One region of the Mesorhizobium sp. M0040 genome, then DNA from elsewhere that is predicted to be linked to it. Evidence: predicted binding sites of a transcription regulator. Region 1 holds the regulator's gene; the other holds the start of a gene.
The links. Region 1 encodes LexA, which represses DNA repair genes until DNA is damaged. Its sites were predicted from a motif close to TGTTCNNNNTGTGTTCNG; they were not measured.
Positions count from the first base shown of each region.

Region 2: a site for LexA is predicted at 1,871-1,888, ahead of NKJ91_RS29410 (ImuA family protein). Genes of this name have one in related genera too.

Region 1 is NZ_JAMYVA010000051.1:4,161-15,309, reverse strand. It holds gene NKJ91_RS28030 (SurA N-terminal domain-containing protein) at 6-1,898, shown strand; gene trpD (anthranilate phosphoribosyltransferase) at 1,895-2,905, shown strand; gene trpC (indole-3-glycerol phosphate synthase TrpC) at 2,910-3,722, shown strand; gene moaC (cyclic pyranopterin monophosphate synthase MoaC) at 3,725-4,231, shown strand; gene NKJ91_RS28010 (molybdopterin molybdotransferase MoeA) at 4,231-5,436, shown strand; gene NKJ91_RS28005 (hormone-sensitive lipase) at 5,444-6,274, opposite strand; gene kynU (kynureninase) at 6,370-7,617, opposite strand; gene lexA (transcriptional repressor LexA) at 8,064-8,798, shown strand; gene NKJ91_RS27990 (ComEC/Rec2 family competence protein) at 8,792-11,149, opposite strand, start outside.
Region 2 is NZ_JAMYVA010000059.1:12,265-18,674, forward strand. It holds gene NKJ91_RS29390 (HpcH/HpaI aldolase/citrate lyase family protein) at 1-286, shown strand, start outside; gene NKJ91_RS29395 (DUF1737 domain-containing protein) at 315-521, shown strand; gene NKJ91_RS29400 (hypothetical protein) at 533-958, opposite strand; gene NKJ91_RS29405 (metallopeptidase family protein) at 966-1,388, opposite strand; gene NKJ91_RS29410 (ImuA family protein) at 1,912-2,994, shown strand; gene NKJ91_RS29415 (DUF6504 family protein) at 2,927-4,405, shown strand; gene NKJ91_RS29420 (error-prone DNA polymerase) at 4,402-6,410, shown strand, end outside.

The DNA.
Region 1 (11,149 bases):
TACTCATGCTTGGTATGTTGAGAAGCGCGGCGGGGACCTGGGTCGCTAAACTGCTGCTGTCATTGTTGGTGTTGAGCTTCGCCGTCTGGGGCATCTCGGGCCGCCTGATGGGCGGTCTTGCCGGCCATGACGCCGTGATTACGGCCGGAGGCACCAAGGTCTCGATCAACGAATACCGCCTCGCTTATGATCGCCAGCTCAGCGTCATGTCGCAGCAATTCGGCCAGCGCATCAGCCGTGAGCAAGCGACGGCGCTCGGCATCGACAACCAGGTGCTGGCGCAACTCGTGTCGGGTGCCGTCCTCGACGAGCAGGCCCGCAAGCTCGGCCTCGGCCTGTCCAAGGACCGGCTCGCCGAACTGACGCGTGAAGACCCGGCGTTCAAAGGGCCTGCCGGAACCTTCGACAGGAGAACCTTCGAGTACCTGCTTCGGCAGATCGGCATGCGGCCGGAAGACTATTTGAAGAACCGCGCCCAGGTCGCGGTCCGCCAGCAGATCGTCGAGGCGGTTTCGGACGGCCTCAAGGCCCCGGATACATTCTTCAAGGCGGTCGCGCTCTATCGCGGCGAAGATCGCACCATCGACTACCTGACCTTGCCGAAATCGCTTGTCGAGCCGATAGAAGCGCCGTCCGACAGCGCGCTTTCGGCCTATTTCGAGGAAAACAAGAAAACCTACGCCGCGCCCGAATACCGTAAGTTCTCCTATGTCAGGCTCGAACCGGAAGACATCATGGATTTGAGCGCGGTGACCGACCAACAGGTCAGCGACGACTACAATAAGAACAAGGCGCGCTACACCACGCCGGAGATGCGCACCATCGAGCAGCTTGTGTTCAAGACACCTGATGCCGCAAAGGCGGCGCTCGATTCGCTCAGGACCGGCGCGACCTTCGACAAGATCGTCGCTGCCGAAGGCAAGACGCCGGCCGACACGCTGCTCGGCACGCTGGCCAAGGACAAGATCGCCGACAAGGCGGTCGCCGACGCTGCCTTCAAGCTCAACGTCAATGAGGTCAGCCCGGTCGTACAAGGCGCATTTGGTCCCGTTCTGCTGCGCGTCACCGAAATCAAGCCGGAAGTGGTGAAGCCGCTGGCCGAAGTATCCGAGCAGATCCGCAAGGACCTGGCACTGGGCGAGGCAAGCCGCATCTTGCTGGACGTGCACGACAATTACGAGGATACGCGCGCCTCGGGCAGTTCGCTCGCCGAGGCAGCCGCCAAATTGAAGCTGAAGGTCGTCACCATCGATGCCATCGATCGCACCGGCCAACGGCCGGATGGAAGCATCGTCAAAGACCTGCCGGAATCGCCGGCACTCATCAAGGCGGTGTTCGAATCCGAACCCGGAACCGACAATGAAGGCCTCACCACCGCCGATAACGGCTTCGTCTTCTACGACGTGAGCGCGATCACGCCTGCCCGCGACCGCACATTGGACGAAGTCCGCCAGAAGGTCGTGGCCGACTGGACCGCGGCGGAGACCACCAAACGGCTCACCGCAAAAGCACAAGAGCTCGAGAAGCGTCTCAAGGCCGGCGCCACGCTCGAGGTGATCGCCGGTGAGCTCAAGCTCGAAAAGCAGACCAAGCGCGGCGTCAAGCGCGATGCTGACGACGTCGATTTCGGCAAGGAAGGGGCCGCCGCGATGTTCGGCGTCGGCGAAGGCGGCACCGGGCTGATCCCCTCACCTACGGGCGACGGACAGATCCTGTTCAAGGTTGCCGAGGTATTCGAGCCCGCCGGGGCCGACGCCAGTTCAGTACCCGAGGACGCACAGAAGTCCTTCACATCCGGCATGTCCGACGACCTGCTCGACCAGTTGGTAGCGCAGTTGCAGACGCAATATGACGTCCGCATCGATCAGACGGCCGTAACCCAAGCCCTGGCCAGATGAGCGCGCTGAAGATCCACATCGCCAAGGTCGCCGCCGGCAGCGCTCTTTCCTTCGAGGAGGCGCGCGAGGCCTTCGATATCATCATGTCCGGCGATGCTACCCCCGGCCAGATCGGCGGCTTCTTGATGGCATTGCGCGTGCGCGGTGAGACCGTCAGCGAGATCGCCGGCGCCGTCGCCACCATGCGCGCCAAGATGCTGCGTGTCGAAGCCCCCGAGGGCGCCATCGACATTGTCGGCACCGGCGGCGACAATTCGCACAGCGTCAACATTTCGACCGCATCCGCTTTCGTCATCGCCGGCAGCGGCGTGCCCGTCGCCAAGCACGGCAATCGCGGACTGTCCTCGCTGACCGGCGCCGCCGATGTGCTGATCGCATTGGGCGTCAAGATCGACATCCCTCCGGAGACGATCGGCCGCTGCATCCACGAGGCCGGCGTTGGCTTCATGTTCGCGCCGGCGCATCACCCGGCGATGAAGCATGTCGGCCCGACCCGGGTCGAGCTCGGCACCCGCACCATCTTCAACCTGCTGGGCCCGCTTTCCAATCCGGCGAGTGTCAGACGGCAGATGGTCGGCGTGTTCCTGCCCGAATGGATCATGCCGGTGGCAGAAACGTTGAAGGAGCTTGGCGCCGACCATGCCTGGATCGTCCATGGCGACGGCTATGACGAGATCACCACCACCGGCGAGACACTTGTCGCCGAACTGGCCGGCGGCGAGATCCGCAGCTTTACGCTGACCCCGGAAGCCGTCGGACTGAAGCGGCACACCAAGGACGAGTTGCGCGGCGGCGACGCCCCCCACAACGCCCAGGCACTGCGCGACATGCTGGGCGGCGCAGCCGGCGCCTTTCGCGATACGGTGCTGATGAATGCCGGCGCCGGGCTGGTAGTGGCCAGCAAAGCGACGACGCTTGCCGACGGCATGGTAACGGCGGCGCAGGCCATCGACAGCGGCCGCTCGCTGAAAGTGCTCGATAGGCTGATCGAGATTTCGAACGGTTAACACCATGTCCGACATCCTGCGCAAGATCGAGGCTTACAAGCGCGACGAGATCGCGGCGGCCAAGGCACGCGTGTCATTGGCCGAGATCAAGGCACGGGCGACGGATGGCGACGCGCCGCGCGGCTTTCTTTCCGTTCTTGAAGCAAAGCGCAAATCCGGCAGGTTCGCGCTGATTGCCGAAATCAAGAAGGCTAGCCCATCCAAAGGCCTGATCCGCGCCGATTTCGATCCGCCGACGCTGGCCAGGGCCTATGCGAAGGGCGGTGCCGCCTGCCTTTCGGTGCTGACCGACGCACCCTCCTTCCAAGGCGCGCCCGAATTCCTCACCACTGCGCGCGCTGCCGTCGAGCTGCCTGCACTGCGCAAGGATTTCCTGTTCGACCCCTATCAGGTCTACGAGGCCAGGGCATGGGGCGCCGATGCCATCCTGATCATCATGGCCAGCGTCGACGACGCGTTGGCAAGAGAACTCGAAGCGACAGCGTTCGGGCTCGGCATGGACGCGCTGGTCGAAGTGCATGACGAGGCTGAAATGGAACGCGCGCTGCAGCTGTCGTCGCGGCTGATCGGAATCAACAACCGCAATCTCCGGACCTTCGAAACCAGCCTACAGACCTCGGAGCGGCTGGTAGCGATGGTGCCGGCCGACCGCCATCTGGTCAGCGAGAGCGGTATCTTTTCGCACGACGATTGCCGCCGGCTGGAGCAGAGCGGCATTGCGACTTTCCTGGTCGGCGAGAGCCTGATGCGCCAGCAGGACGTGGCCGCGGCAACGCGCCTGCTGTTGACGGGCAAGGCGCCGGCAGAGGCCGTTTGAGGATGGCGGCCGCCCTCACCCATCTTGGAGCGCAGGGCGAAGCCAACATGGTCGATGTCGGCGACAAGGCTGAGACGGTGCGCACTGCAGTCGCAGAAGGTTTTGTCGCGATGCGGCCCGAGACGCTGGACATGATCCTCGCCGGCGACGCCAAGAAGGGTGACGTGCTGGGCACCGCGCGCATTGCCGGCATCATGGCGGCCAAGAAGACGCATGAACTGATCCCGCTTTGCCATCCGCTGCTGCTGACCAGGATATCTGTCGATATCGAGGCGGACGCCGCGCTGCCCGGCCTGAAGGTGACAGCATTGACCCGCGTCACCGGCAAGACCGGCGTTGAGATGGAGGCTCTGAGTGCCGTCTCGGTCGCTTGCCTGACCATCTACGACATGGCCAAGGCGGTCGACCGCGCCATGGTCATCTCCGGCATCAGGCTGGTTGAAAAGACCGGCGGCAAATCCGGCGACTACAAGATCACCGGAGACGGGGCCACCGAGGCAGGCCGCTAATGGCGCTGGTCCCAGTTGCCGAGGCGCTCGAGCGCCTGCTGGACGGCGCAGCAGCGCTGCCGGGCGAACGCGTCGCACTGCTGGATGCCGCCGACCGCGTGCTGGCGGAGCCGGTTGTGGCGCTCCGCACCCAGCCGCCGTTCAACGCCTCCGCCATGGACGGCTATGCCGTGCGGGCGGCCGATATCGCGTCCGTACCGGCAAGGCTTTCGGTGGTCGGCATGGCGCCGGCCGGACGCGGCTTTGCCGGAACGGTGCAGCAGCGGCAGGCCGTGCGCATCTTTACCGGCGCGCCGCTTCCCGAAGGCGCCGACACTATCGTCATCCAGGAGAACGTCCGCGATCTCGGTGGCGGCAGCGTCGAAGTGACGGAACCGACGGTGCAGGGGCGCAACATCCGCCGCCTCGGGCTCGATTTCGCCAAGGGCGATGTCCTGCTGCCCAAAGGCCGCCTGCTCGACCCGGCAGCCTTGTCGCTGGCGGCATCGGCCAATCACCCCGAGGTGCGCGTGGTCAAACGGCCGCTGGTCGCCATCATCGCCACCGGCGACGAATTGCTGCCGCCGGGCAGCGATCTTGGCCCCGACCAGATCATCTCCTCCAACGCCTATGGTGTCGCCGCTGCCGCACAGTCGGTCGGTGCGCGCGCGCTCGACCTTGGCATCGCGCCGGACCGCAGGGAGGCGATCGCTGCGCTGGTTGAAAAGGCCGTGAAGGCTGGCGCGAACGTCATCGTCACGCTGGGCGGTGCCTCGGTCGGTGACCACGACTTCGTCCATGACGTGCTGACCGGGCAAGGCATGACGCTCGATTTCTGGAAGATCGCCATGCGGCCGGGCAAGCCACTGATGTTCGGGCGGCTGGGAGACATTCGCTGCATCGGCCTGCCCGGCAATCCGGTGGCAAGCCTGGTCTGCACTCAGCTCTTCCTGAAGCCGCTGCTGGCGCGGCTCGGCGGCCGCGCCTTTCAGCAGGATATACGTCGGGCACGGCTCGGTGCTGCCATGCCGGCCAACGATCTCAGGCAAGATTATGTGCGGGCTGTTGTCATAGATGACGCCGGTACGCTCGTGGCGACGCCGTTCGGCATCCAGGACTCCTCGATGCTGAAAATGCTGGCCGATGCCAACGGGCTGATCGTTCGCGCGCCGTTCGCACCTGCTGCAGCGGCGGGCTCCCCCTGCGACGTGCTGATGTTACGCTGAACCTGCCTCACTCCGAGATCAAGGTCCGGGTCAGCGGATGGTCTGGATCGGCCAAACCGTCGATGATGTTGAAATGATGCCGGTCAGGCTCGACCACCGAGCTGGTCGCGGTACCCAGGCCGATCCAGATGTTGGCCAGCAACGCGCTCTGACGCAGGAATTCGGCGCGCTCGCCGCCGCCGGCCCAGCAGGTCAGGCGGGCCTTGTCCATCGGGCGCAGCAGCACCGGGCTTTCGGCCTGCGCCTCGGCCTCATCGATCGCGATCGTCTCGTTCATGCCGGTGCGCATGATGGGGCGCAAATCATGCACCCCCGAGATCGACACCACGTGACGAACGCGCCGGACCACTTCGGGCGCCAGCGGCGTCGTCGCCGTAACCATCCGGCTAACAAGATGGCCGCCGGCCGAGTGTCCGGTCAGCATCAGCGGCCCTGGGACCATCGCCGCCGCCTTGCCGATCGCCGCGCCGACTTCCTTGACGATGCCGCCAATGCGTATCTGCGGACAGAGCGTGTAGGACGGCATCGCCACCGCATAGCCGCGATCAACAGGGCCAGTGGCAAGATGCGACCAGAAATTTTTGTCGAATTCCATCCAGTAGCCGCCATGAACGAACACCACGAGTCCCTTGGGCTTGATGGCCGGCAGGAAAAGATCGAGCCGGTTGCGTGGGTTGTCGCCATAGGCCATGTCGAGCCGCGCCCTGCCCTCGGTCGAAAGCACGTCGCGGAAAACCCGCGCGGGCTCGATCCAGGCCGCCGGCCAGCGATCGCTGCCGGCTATGTTGGCGCCGTTGGCATAGGCGTTGTCCCAATCGGCAATGTGACGTTCGAACACCCTGCGCCCTCCCTGGCATATGGCCTTGCAACGTAGCCGTGAGCATCGCGCGGCGCATCGTCGCCAGCCTCACGATTCCAGCTCTCGCATCAATCTCAAGTGACAGCTGCTTTGATGGCGAAGCGCGCATCCTTCCACGCACGGGTGCGCAGGATGTCCTCAAGCACTTTGACGGCCTGCCAGACATCGGCATAGCCGACATAGAGCGGGGTGAAGCCGAAGCGCATGGTCGATGGCGCGCGAAAATCGCCGATCACGCCACGTTCGATCAGCGCGCGCATGACCTGGTAGCCATGCTCATGCATGAATGAAATCTGGCTGCCGCGTTTTTCCCCATCGCGCGTGCTTTCGAGCGTGAGCCCGTAAGTGCCGCACTTTGCCTCGACAAGCTCGATGAACAGATCCGCCAGCGCGATGCTCTTCTTGCGCACCGCCGTCATGTCGACATCGTTCCAGATGTCGAGCGCGCCCTTCAGCGTGCGCATCGACAGGACCGGCTGCGTGCCGCACAGAAACCGGCGGATGCCGGTGCCGGCCGCATAGCCTGGCTCGAAGGCGAAGGGCCGTGCATGGCCCCACCAGCCGGTGAGCGGCTGCTGGATGTCGGAAAGATGCCGCTCAGCCGCATAGATGAAGGCAGGCGCGCCCGGGCCGCCATTCAGATATTTGTAGGTGCAGCCAACGGCAAAATCGGCGTTTGCCTTGTCGAGCTCGACTGGCATCGCGCCGGCGGTGTGGCAGAGATCCCAGACGATCATCGCCCCGGCTTCCTGAGCCCTGCGCGTCAGCGCCGGCATGTCGCGCAGTTCGCCCGACTTGTAGTTGACGTGGTTGACCAGCACCACGGCGGTGCGTTCGTCGATCAGCTCTTCGATGGTCGGCGCGTCGACCCCCGAGAGGCGCAGCAGCGTATCTTTTCGCGTCGAAACCACACCCTCAGCCATGTAGAGGTCCGTCGGAAAACTATCGCCCTCGGCGACGATGACCTGCCGCTCCGGTCGCATGGCCATGGCGGCGTGCAGCAGCTTGTAGATGTTGACCGATGTCGTGTCGCAGACCACCGTCTGGCCGGCCGCGGCACCGATCAGGCGCCCGAGCTGGTCGCCAAGTTCAAGCGGCATGTTGAACCAGCCGGCCGTGTTCCATGCGCGGATGAGATCATGCGACCATTCTTCGGTCGCGGCCTTGTGCAGTTCATCGAAAGCGGCACGTGAAGCAGCTCCTAGCGAATTGCCGTCGAGATAGATCACTCCTTGCGGCAACACAAAGCGGTCGCGCATCGCGCGCAGCGGATCCGCGGCATCCATCGCCTTTATGGCCACGAGATCGGGAATTCCTGTCATGATTTGTCTGCTCCCCCAAGATCCAACGCAAGGCCGGACACGCGTCGACTGTTCTTCCATTACCTGGTTGCGCGCAGCAAGGCTCCAGCGGCGAGAAGCAGCCTGACCAGGCGATGGAAACCGGGACTTAACCCGAGGTTGGCGTTTTGAGTTCGTTTCGTTCACGGTGCATTGACCAAACCGCACAGTCGATACGGTTCAATTCCGTGCCTTTTACCAACCGACGGCCGATGCCAGTGCCGCCTTCTAGGAGGCCAGAAGGGCGCAAACGAAAGCAGAATCAAGGCGATGAGGCTCGCGGCGATGAAAATGCGGTACGCCGGTAGGGCACGTCGTTTGTTTCCCGAGCCTTAACGCATTCATTAAACTTTAAACAGTTGCGGAACACAACTGGAACAGATAGTGTTTGTTCTGGGTTTGTTTTTCTGATTCTGTTGGGGGTCGCTATGCTGACACGCAAACAACACGAACTGCTTATGTTCATCCACGAAAGGTTGAAGGAAAGCGGTATCCCGCCTTCCTTCGACGAGATGAAGGAAGCGCTCGACCTGGCTTCCAAATCCGGAATCCACCGGCTGATTACGGCGCTGGAGGAGCGCGGCTTCATTCGCCGTTTGCCCAACCGGGCCCGTGCGCTGGAGGTGCTGCGCCTGCCTGACTCGATCGCCCCCGGCCTCAATGCGGCACGCAAGTTCTCGCCGAGTGTCATCCAGGGCAGTCTTGGGCAAGGCGGTCCTCGGCAAGGCAAGCCGACATCGTCGCGCGTGCCCGCAGCCGGAAATGACGACGATGTCGTCGCCGCCGTTTCGATCCCGGTGATGGGCCGCATCGCCGCCGGTGTGCCGATCGACGCCATCCAGCACCAGACGCATTCGATTTCGGTGCCGCCGGATATGATCATGGGCGGCGAGCATTATGCGCTCGAGGTCAAAGGCGACTCGATGATCGAGGCCGGCATTTTCGACGGCGACACGGTGATCATCCGCAATGCCGATACGGCGAGCCCCGGTGAGATCGTGGTGGCACTGGTCGACGAGGAGGAAGCGACGCTGAAGCGGTTCCGCCGCAAGGGCGCCTCGATCGCCCTGGAAGCCGCCAATCCAGCCTACGAGACGCGCATCTTCGGACCAGACAGGGTCAAGGTGCAGGGCAAGCTCGTTGGGCTGATCCGCCGCTACTGAGTTGCGCCCTTGGCGCCGGCTTTTGGATTGTCGGCCCTGCGGTATGGGGGCAGGCCGCGCGTCGCGCGTGAAAATTTCCGCTGCACGTGCCAGGGCCGGTATGATTTTTCGACCGCGAAACGGATTTCGGCGCGCGTTGCCGCTTGTGGATCGAAGTAGACGGCGGCACTTCCCGCGCGCGCCAGTTGCCGTTTGGTGACGACGAGGACCAGCCGGTCGTAGTAGCAGGGGTTATGGGCGGTGGCGTCGTCGATGACGATCAAGCTGGCAAAGGCGCAGGCTGGCCGCGCAGTATCGCGGTCCTTGGCTTGCGCGATGATCGCGCCGGATGGATGCCTGGCAAGGCAGAGGCCGTCCGTGCAAATGAACGGCATGCCCGGCGGTAGGTCGGCCGGATCGGCAATGTCGAATTGCGGGTCGTTCTTTCCAGGTGTTTCCGGCGCGACGATAGCCTCTGATGTGAGCGCGCGTTTCCAGTTGTCGATGGTGAACTCATTCGGGCGTGCCCGGTTGACCGCGAGTTCACCGCTGCCGATCGGCAGCGCGACCAGCCGTGCGTCCTCCGAGACCAATACGTCGGGTATGCGTGTCTGCGTTGTCGTCAGCAAGCCGGCGAGCGCAAAAGGAAGTGCCGCCAGCCGCAACCGGGTCGTCGCCATGCTGGCAATGACGAGGGCGATCGTCACCAGAAGGACGGATCTCAGCGAAATCAGCCCGACCGCATCGATCGGCGAGCGCTCCGAGATCCACCCGGACAGGGCGATCATCGCCGTCAGCCCCTTGCCCATGACATAGAGGAAAGGGCCATCCGCGCCGAACGGCATCGCCAGCGCACTGAGCACGGCGAAAGGCATGACGACCAGTGAGACGATGGGCATGATGGCCAGATTGGCGAACAGGCTGAGCGGCGCCACGCGCTGGAAATGCCATATGGCGAAAAGCGCCGTGGCGCTCCCTGCAATGATCGAGGTCATCGCCAGACCGCACATGCCCAGCAGGACCTTTCGAGTGGCAAAGCGTAGCGGCGACCGCCGCGGCGGCGGCGTGGTGGCCCTGCCGGCGCGGTAATCGGACCAGCCTGCATAGGCGCCGACAAGGGCCGCCGTCGCGGCGAAGGACATCTGGAAACTCGGACCGACCACCTCGTGCGGCGACACCAGGATGACCGCGATGGCCGAGATCGCCAGGTTGCGCATGGTGAGCGCGGCCCGGTCGAACAGCACGGCGATAAGCATCACCGCCAGCATGATGAAGCTGCGTTCGGCCGCCACGACAATGCCGGAAAAGACGAGGTAGGCCGCAATCGAAAAAAGCGCGGCGGCCGCGGCATATTTCTTGACCGGCCGTCGCGATGAGAAATCGGGAAACAGCGCAAAGGCACCCCGTAGCAGCGCCATGATGGTGCCGGCGACCAACGCCATATGCAGCCCCGAGATGGAGATGATGTGGTAGATGCCGGTGCGCCGCATCGCTTCGTTGATCTCCTCGGGAATGCCGGCGCGCACGCCAACGATCAGCGCAGCAGCAATCTCGCCCTCGGCGCCGCCGATGCGGCTGCGGATATGGTCGGCGATGGATTCGCGCGCGTCTTCGATCGCGGAAGAAAGCTGCGCGGCAAGCGGCATGCTGCCCGACGACACGACTTTCGGATTGCCGAGAAAAAAGCCGCTGCCGCCGATACCGGCGAAATAGCTGTCGAAGGAGAAATCATAGCTGTCGGGCCGCACCGGGCCGGTCGGCGGCAGCAGCCGCACATAGCCGGTGATCTCGGAACCGGCGGTCAGCGCAGCCGGTATCTTCATCGCCGAAACGCGGACCCGTTCCGGCATGTAGCGCAGTGTCGGCCTGGCGGTTGAGATCACATCGATTGTCAGCCTGATGCGGCCGCTCGCCATGGGCTCGTACGATACGACGCGACCCGTCAGCCGCGTCGAGATTTCGGAACCGAGCATATGCGTTCCGACACGCCATGTCTCGAACTTGGCGGCAAGTACGCCAAGCGCGCAGAGCAGCGCCACCATGAAGCACAGGCGCGTCCTGGGCCATGACCGCGAGACGACGGCACAAAGGGCCGCGAGGAGCGCGATTGCGATCGGCTGTGGAAAGGCCGGCTCCACCGACAGCCCGAAATATACGACCACCCCGCATGCGAGGAACACCGGCACCAGCAGGAAGGCGATGCCGCGGTCGAGTTCCAGGCCGGCTGCCGAGGTTACGCTGTTGCGGATACGGGACGGTGACGGGAGGCGGAAACGCCTGGGCAGGCGTACGATGGGCTCGCCCGCGGGCACGAGAACCGTTGCTGGGTCGCTGGCCGGCAGCGACGGAGCATCGAAGCGCGGAGCGGGTAG
Region 2 (6,410 bases), on a different contig from region 1:
CAATGATTTTCGCGATATGGACGGGTTTGCGCGCGAGTGCACGGAAGCGGCCGCCATGGGTTTTGACGGCAAGTCGCTGATCCATCCGGCCCAGATCGAAGCCGCGAACCGCGCCTTTGCACCGTCGCCCGAAGCAATAGCCGAGGCGCGCGCGGTCAAGGATGCCTTCGCGCTCGCCGAAAATATCGGTAGGGCGGTAGTTGCGCTGAACGGCAAGATGGTCGAGCGGCTGCATCTGGCGCAGGCCGAAAAACTGCTGGCGAAGGCCGCCGCTGTTCGCGCATGACTAACGTAACTGACGACAGGATTGAAGAATGAAACTCTACCGCTTTCTGTCCGGCCCGGACGATGCCAGCTTCTGCCACAAGGTGACGGCGGCGCTGAACAAGGGCTGGCACCTGTTCGGCTCGCCGACCTATGCCTATGACAAGGAGGCCAAGACCATGCGCTGCGGCCAGGCGGTGGTGAAGGATATCGAGGGCCAGGAATACGGCCCCGACACCAAGCTCAGCGATTGGTAGGGTGCTACCGGCTACGGCAGCCTTTCCCAGACGGCTCTGATTTCGTTGAGCCGCGCGTCTGCGAGCCCGTCGACGTCATCGCAGCTGAAATAGAGTATCGATAGCGCTGCAAGCAGGCCGGGATAACCGGAGACGTAACCCATCTTCCTAAGTATCTCGGGAACCGGCAGTCGCTTGCGTTCGATCAAGGAGATCGCGCATTCTGCAGTCAGAGATGCCACCGGGTGGTCGACTTCGGATAGCCAAAAGTCGACCAGAGCTAGGAGAATGGCGGGCTCGACGGCAGCACTTGCGGGCAGATGGCAAAGCTCGCTAAGTGCTAAGAACGCGGCATTCGGCGAAATCCTCACTGCGGATTCGATCAGTTCCCGGCTCAGTGAAATGTCGTGATACGGCCAATTGCAATCGATCAGATCGGCAAATTCTGCTTCTGTCATCTGAGTGCTATTCAGCCGCTTCCTCGATCTTCTCCATATCGTCGTCCGACAGGCCGAAATGGTGGCCGATCTCGTGGATCAGCACGTGGGTGACGATGTCGCCCAGCGTTTCCTCGTTCTCGGCCCAATAGTCGAGGATGGCGCGGCGATAGAGCGTGATGCGGTTCGGCCCCTCGCCGGTCTGCGGGTTCCAGCGCTCGGCGATGCCGCGCCCCTCGAACAGGCCGAGCAGGTCGAAGGGCGTTTCCAGCGAAAGGTCGTCCATGATCTCGTCGGTCGGGAATTCGGCGATCTGAATGACGATCTCGCCGGTCAGCTTGCGAAACTCCTCCGGCAGATGGGCATAGGCCTCCAGCGCCAAGAGCTCGATTTCCTCCATCGTTGGCGAAAGCTGGTCGTGCCAGATGCGTGTTTGGTAGATGCGAGCCATGCTTTGTCCTTTGATCCCGGCATATAGGCTTTCAGGCCGGACTCGGCAAATGACGCGGCAGATTCAAGGGCGCAATCTGTCATCCGCTCTGGTCTAGGGGTGGCCTTTGCGAGATGATGGACGCCGCCATACCCGAAGCCGAACCTCCATCGTTCTGTCAGAGTCGAGTGTTCAAATGCCATTCAGCAACCAATTCGTCAGAAGCGCTACAATTTGTGGAGTGTTTGGCGCACTGCTTCTTTTGGTGCTGGTGGTCTTGACCAGTTATCTCGGCAGGAATTCCGAGTTGGTCAGCCTGCTTCGGATGCTTGTCGGCGCCATCATAGGCGTCATGATCGTCTGGCTGGTTTTAGGGATGGCCCGGAAGCGGCCGGGTCGATAATTCACGGGAAGTTCCTGTTTCGTGAACGGCCCGCTAAAATCGGGCAGGAATAAATTCCCCATGACTCCGCTTGACTCTTCATCCTCCCTCTGGAATCTATAAGAACATAACAGGAACAATTGTGAGTGGAAGCTGACCGTCATGGCGACAAGCGCCGTGGCGCGGGAGACTGTTTTTGCCCTGCGCCGCCAGATCGCGAAGATCGAAGGGACCTTGCCCGAGCGCCTGGAGGCGCCGGCCAGTTCGTCGTTTGACGCGGATGTCCCTCGTCAGAGTCTGACACCCTCTCGGCATCCGACACCCGCTCGGAATCTGACCATTGTCCGGCGCGGCCTCGCCGTGGCGCCGCCCGATGCGTTTTTGCGCACCGGCGCCGAGCGCCTCGATGCTGCGCTGAGCGGCGGCCTGCCGAAGGCGGCGGTGAGCGAGTTTCATGGCGCCGCGACCCGCGATGCCGGGGCCGTTGCCGGTTTTGCCTTGTCGCTCGTCAGCCTGATCCTCAGCCAGGGGCCGCGATTGCCGGTGCTGTGGATCGGCACATCCGAGGTTTTCCGCGAGGCCGGCTTTCCCTATGCCAGGGGGCTTCACGCCTTCTTCGGCATCGAGCCGGAGCAATTGCTGTTTTCCGAGGCGCCAAGGCTGCTCGATGCGCTGTGGATCGCCGAGGAGGCTGCCCGGATGACGGCGCTGGCCGCCGTCATCCTCGAAATCCGCGGCAGCCCGCAGCGGCTTGACCTCACCGCGACGCGGCGGCTGCACGCCCGCGCGCAGAGTGCGGGCCGGCCGCTGTTCCTGCTGCGCCAGGCCGGCGAGCCCGAACCGACGGCAGCGCCCGTCCGCCTCATCCTGTCGGCGGCACCGGCGGCAACGCGTAAGACGCTTGCCGGGCCGCTCGCCGGCTCGATCGGCCGGCCCGCCTTCACCGTCGCCATCGGCAAGAGCCGCACGGCCTTGCCCGGAAAATTCACACTGGAGTGGAACCCCGATGAACGCATATTCGAAGAAAGACGGGGCGAGCAAGGAAGGTCTCAGGAATGGGCCCCAGAACGGCCAAAGAATCCTATCCTTGTGGTTTCCGCATCTCGCCGCCGAGAGGATCTTGCGGCAGCGTCTGGGGCGGTCCTGGCGTTCCCGGCCGTCGGATCACCTGCCGCTGGTGATCAGCCATCGCCAAGGGAACACCCAGCGCATCGCCGCCCTCGACGAACGGGCCGAGGCGCTTAATCTGAAGCGCGGCATGGGCATAGCCGACGCACGCGCCATGCATCCCTCGATCGACATCGTGGAGGCCGATCCGGAGGCCGACCGGCGCCTGCTCGAAGGCCTCGCCGACTGGTGCGACCGCTACACCCCGCTGGTGGCGCTTGACGGGACCGACGGCCTCTATCTCGACGTCACCGGCTGCACCCATCTTTTCGGCGGCGAACGCTCGATGCTGGATGATATCCTGTCGCGTTTTTTCCATCAGGGCTTCGATGTCCGCGCCGGGCTTGCCGCCACGCCTGGTGCTGCCTGGGCGGCGGCGCGGTTTGCTGGCGACCGCATCGTGCCCGATGGTGGGGAGGAAGCGCTTCTCGCGCCCTTGCCGCTGGCGGCGCTGCGCATCGACCCGGAGGTACGCGCCAGCCTCGAAAGCGTCGGCCTGCGCACGGCGGGCGCCGTCATGGCGGCACCGCGCGCGCCGCTGGCCCGCCGCTTCGGCGCATCGCTGCTCTTGCGCCTCGACCAGGCGCTTGGCCGCCTCGAGGAGGCCGTGTCGCCGCGCCTGCCGGTGGCACCGCTTTCGGTCGAGCGTCACCTTGCCGAGCCGATCATGCTGACCGAGGACATCGAGCGGCTGACCGGCATGCTGGCGACCACCTTGAAGAGCGACCTCGAGCGTCGCGGCGAGGGCGCAAGGCGGCTGGCGCTGCTGCTTTTCCGCGTCGATGGCGGCGTCAGCCGCATCGCCGTCGGCACCTCGCGGCCTCTGCGCGAGCCGCGGCTGATCCAGAAATTGTTCCATGAAAGGCTTGCCGCGCTCGAACAGGATATCGACGCCGGCTATGGCTTCGATCTCGTGCGCCTTTCGGTGCTGACCGCCGCCGCCTTCGACATGCAGCAGGCCGACCTTGCCGGCGAGACGAGCGACGACGGTGCCGATATCGCGCTTTTTGCCGACCGCATTCGCGCCCGGCTCGGCGAAGGCGCGGTCTTGAAGCCGGTCGCCGTCGAGAGCCATTTGCCGGAGCGCGCCGTCGCCACCCTTCCCTTCACGGAGGCGCCGCAGAGAAGCTCGCCGCCGAAGCAGCCGGACAAGGCGAAGGACGCTCCCACGACCGTCTTCCAGCCGGAACGGCCGATCCGGCTTTTCCGTTCGCCCGAGCCGATCGAGGTGCCGGCCACCGAAATGCCGGAAGGCCCGCCTTTGAACTTCCGCTGGCGGCGCGCGCTCTATCGGGTCGCGCGCGCCGAAGGGCCGGAGCGCATCGCGCCGGAATGGTGGCGAGGGGCGGCGGGACGAGAAGATGCCCCGACCCGGGATTATTTCCGCATCGAGGATGCCGACGGCCGCCGTTACTGGCTCTATCGCCAGGGGCTTTACGGCGCCTCGCAGCCCTCGCCGCGCTGGTTCATGCATGGGATCTTCGCATGAATGCGCTGACGGCCAACCCCTATGCCGAATTCGGCATCCAGTCGAACTTCTCGTTTCTGCGCGGTGCCTCGAAACCGGAGGAGCTGGTGGTCGCGGCAAAATTCCTGGGGTTTTCGGGGATCGGTCTCGCCGACCGCAACACGGTGGCGGGCGTGGTGCGCGCCTGGCAGCAGGCCAAGGTGGAGGGTGTTTCCTATCATCCCGGCTGCCGCCTGGTTTTTTGCGACGGCACGCCGGACATCCTCGCCTACCCGCAGGATCGCAAGGGTTGGGGTCATCTCTGCCGCATGCTGACGCAGGCCAATCTGCGTGACGAGAACGAAAAAGGGGCGACGCTCCTCAAACAGAGCGATCTTCTCGAATGGGGCGATCTCCTGTCGCTCGCCATACTGCCAGATGTGTCGGCGGACGCGGAAACCAGCCTCGCACTCCTTAGCCGGCTCAGGGATCGTTTCGGTGAAAACCTGCGGCTTGCGGTTTCGCCGGATTACCGCGGCAACGACCGCTTCCGTATCGAGCAGGCGGCGGCGATGGCGGATCTGGCCGGCATCCCGTTGATGGCGACCAACGATGTTCTCTACCATACGTCGGAACGGCGCCCGCTGCAGGACGTGCTGACGGCGATCCGCCTCAATGTGCCCGTCGCCGAGGTGGGGCTGGAGCTGGCGGCCAATGCCGAGCGTCACTTAAAGCCGCCGCTGGAGATGGCACGGCTTTTCCGCAGGCATCCGCAAGCGCTGGCGGAAACGCTGCGTTTTGCCGGCGAGCTGACCTTCTCGCTCAGTGACCTGCAATACAACTATCCCGACGAGCCGACGGAATCGGGTCTTGGGCCGCAGGCCGAACTGGAAAGGCTGGCCAAGGAGGGAGCCGCCATCCGCTACCCCTCGGGCGTGCCCGCTTTTGTGACGCAGCGCATCGAGGAGGAGCTCGCTCTGATCGAGCGTCTGAACTACGCGCGCTATTTCCTGACTGTCCACGACATCGTCAAATTCGCCCGCAGCCAGAACATTCTCTGCCAGGGGCGCGGCTCTGCCGCCAACTCGATCGTCTGCTTCTGCATTGGCATCACCGAAGTCGGCCCGGACAAGATCGAAACGCTTTTCGAGCGCTTCATTTCCGAGGAAAGAAACGAGCCGCCCGACATCGACGTCGATTTCGAGCATGAAAAGCGCGAGGAGGTCATCCAGTACATCTATTCCAAATACAGCACCAAGCGCACCGCGCTGGCCGCCGCCGTCGTCAGCTACCGGGGCCGCTCGGCGATGCGGGAAGTGGCCAAGGCGATGGGCCTGTCGGACGACGTCCGGGGCGCGCTGTCCAGTTCGATCTGGGGCTGGTCGACCTCGGAGCTCGGCGAAAAGGAGACAAAGGCCGGCGGCCTCGATCGGACCGATCCATCGACAAGGCATGTGATCGAATGCGCCAACGAGATCATGGGCTTTCCCCGTCATTTGTCGCAGCATGTCGGCGGTTTTGTCATCACCCGGGACCGGCTCGACGAGATCGTGCCCATCGTCAAGACGGCGATGGACGAGCGCAAGATGGTCGAGTGGGACAAGGACGATCTCGACGCGGTGAAAATCCTTAAAGTGGACGTGCTGGCGCTCGGCATGCTGACCTGCCTGCAGCGCGCCTTCACCCTGCTCCAGGATCATTATCCGCAGGCGCGGGACGCGTACGGCCTGCCCTATGTGCTGGCCACTCTGCCTGCCGAGGACAGGCATGTCTACGACATGATCTGCCGTGCCGACACGATCGGCGTCTTCCAGATCGAATCGCGCGCGCAAATGTCGATGCTGCCGCGGCTGCGGCCGAAAAGCTTTTACGACCTCGTCATCGAGGTGGCGATCGTGCGGCCCGGCCCGATCCAAGGCGACATGGTCCACCCTTATCTGCGCCGCCGGCAAGGCAAGGAAAAACCCGAATATCCCAAGCCGGAACTGGAAAAAATACTCGGCAGGACGCTGGGCGTGCCGCTGTTCCAGGAGCAGGCGATGAAGAT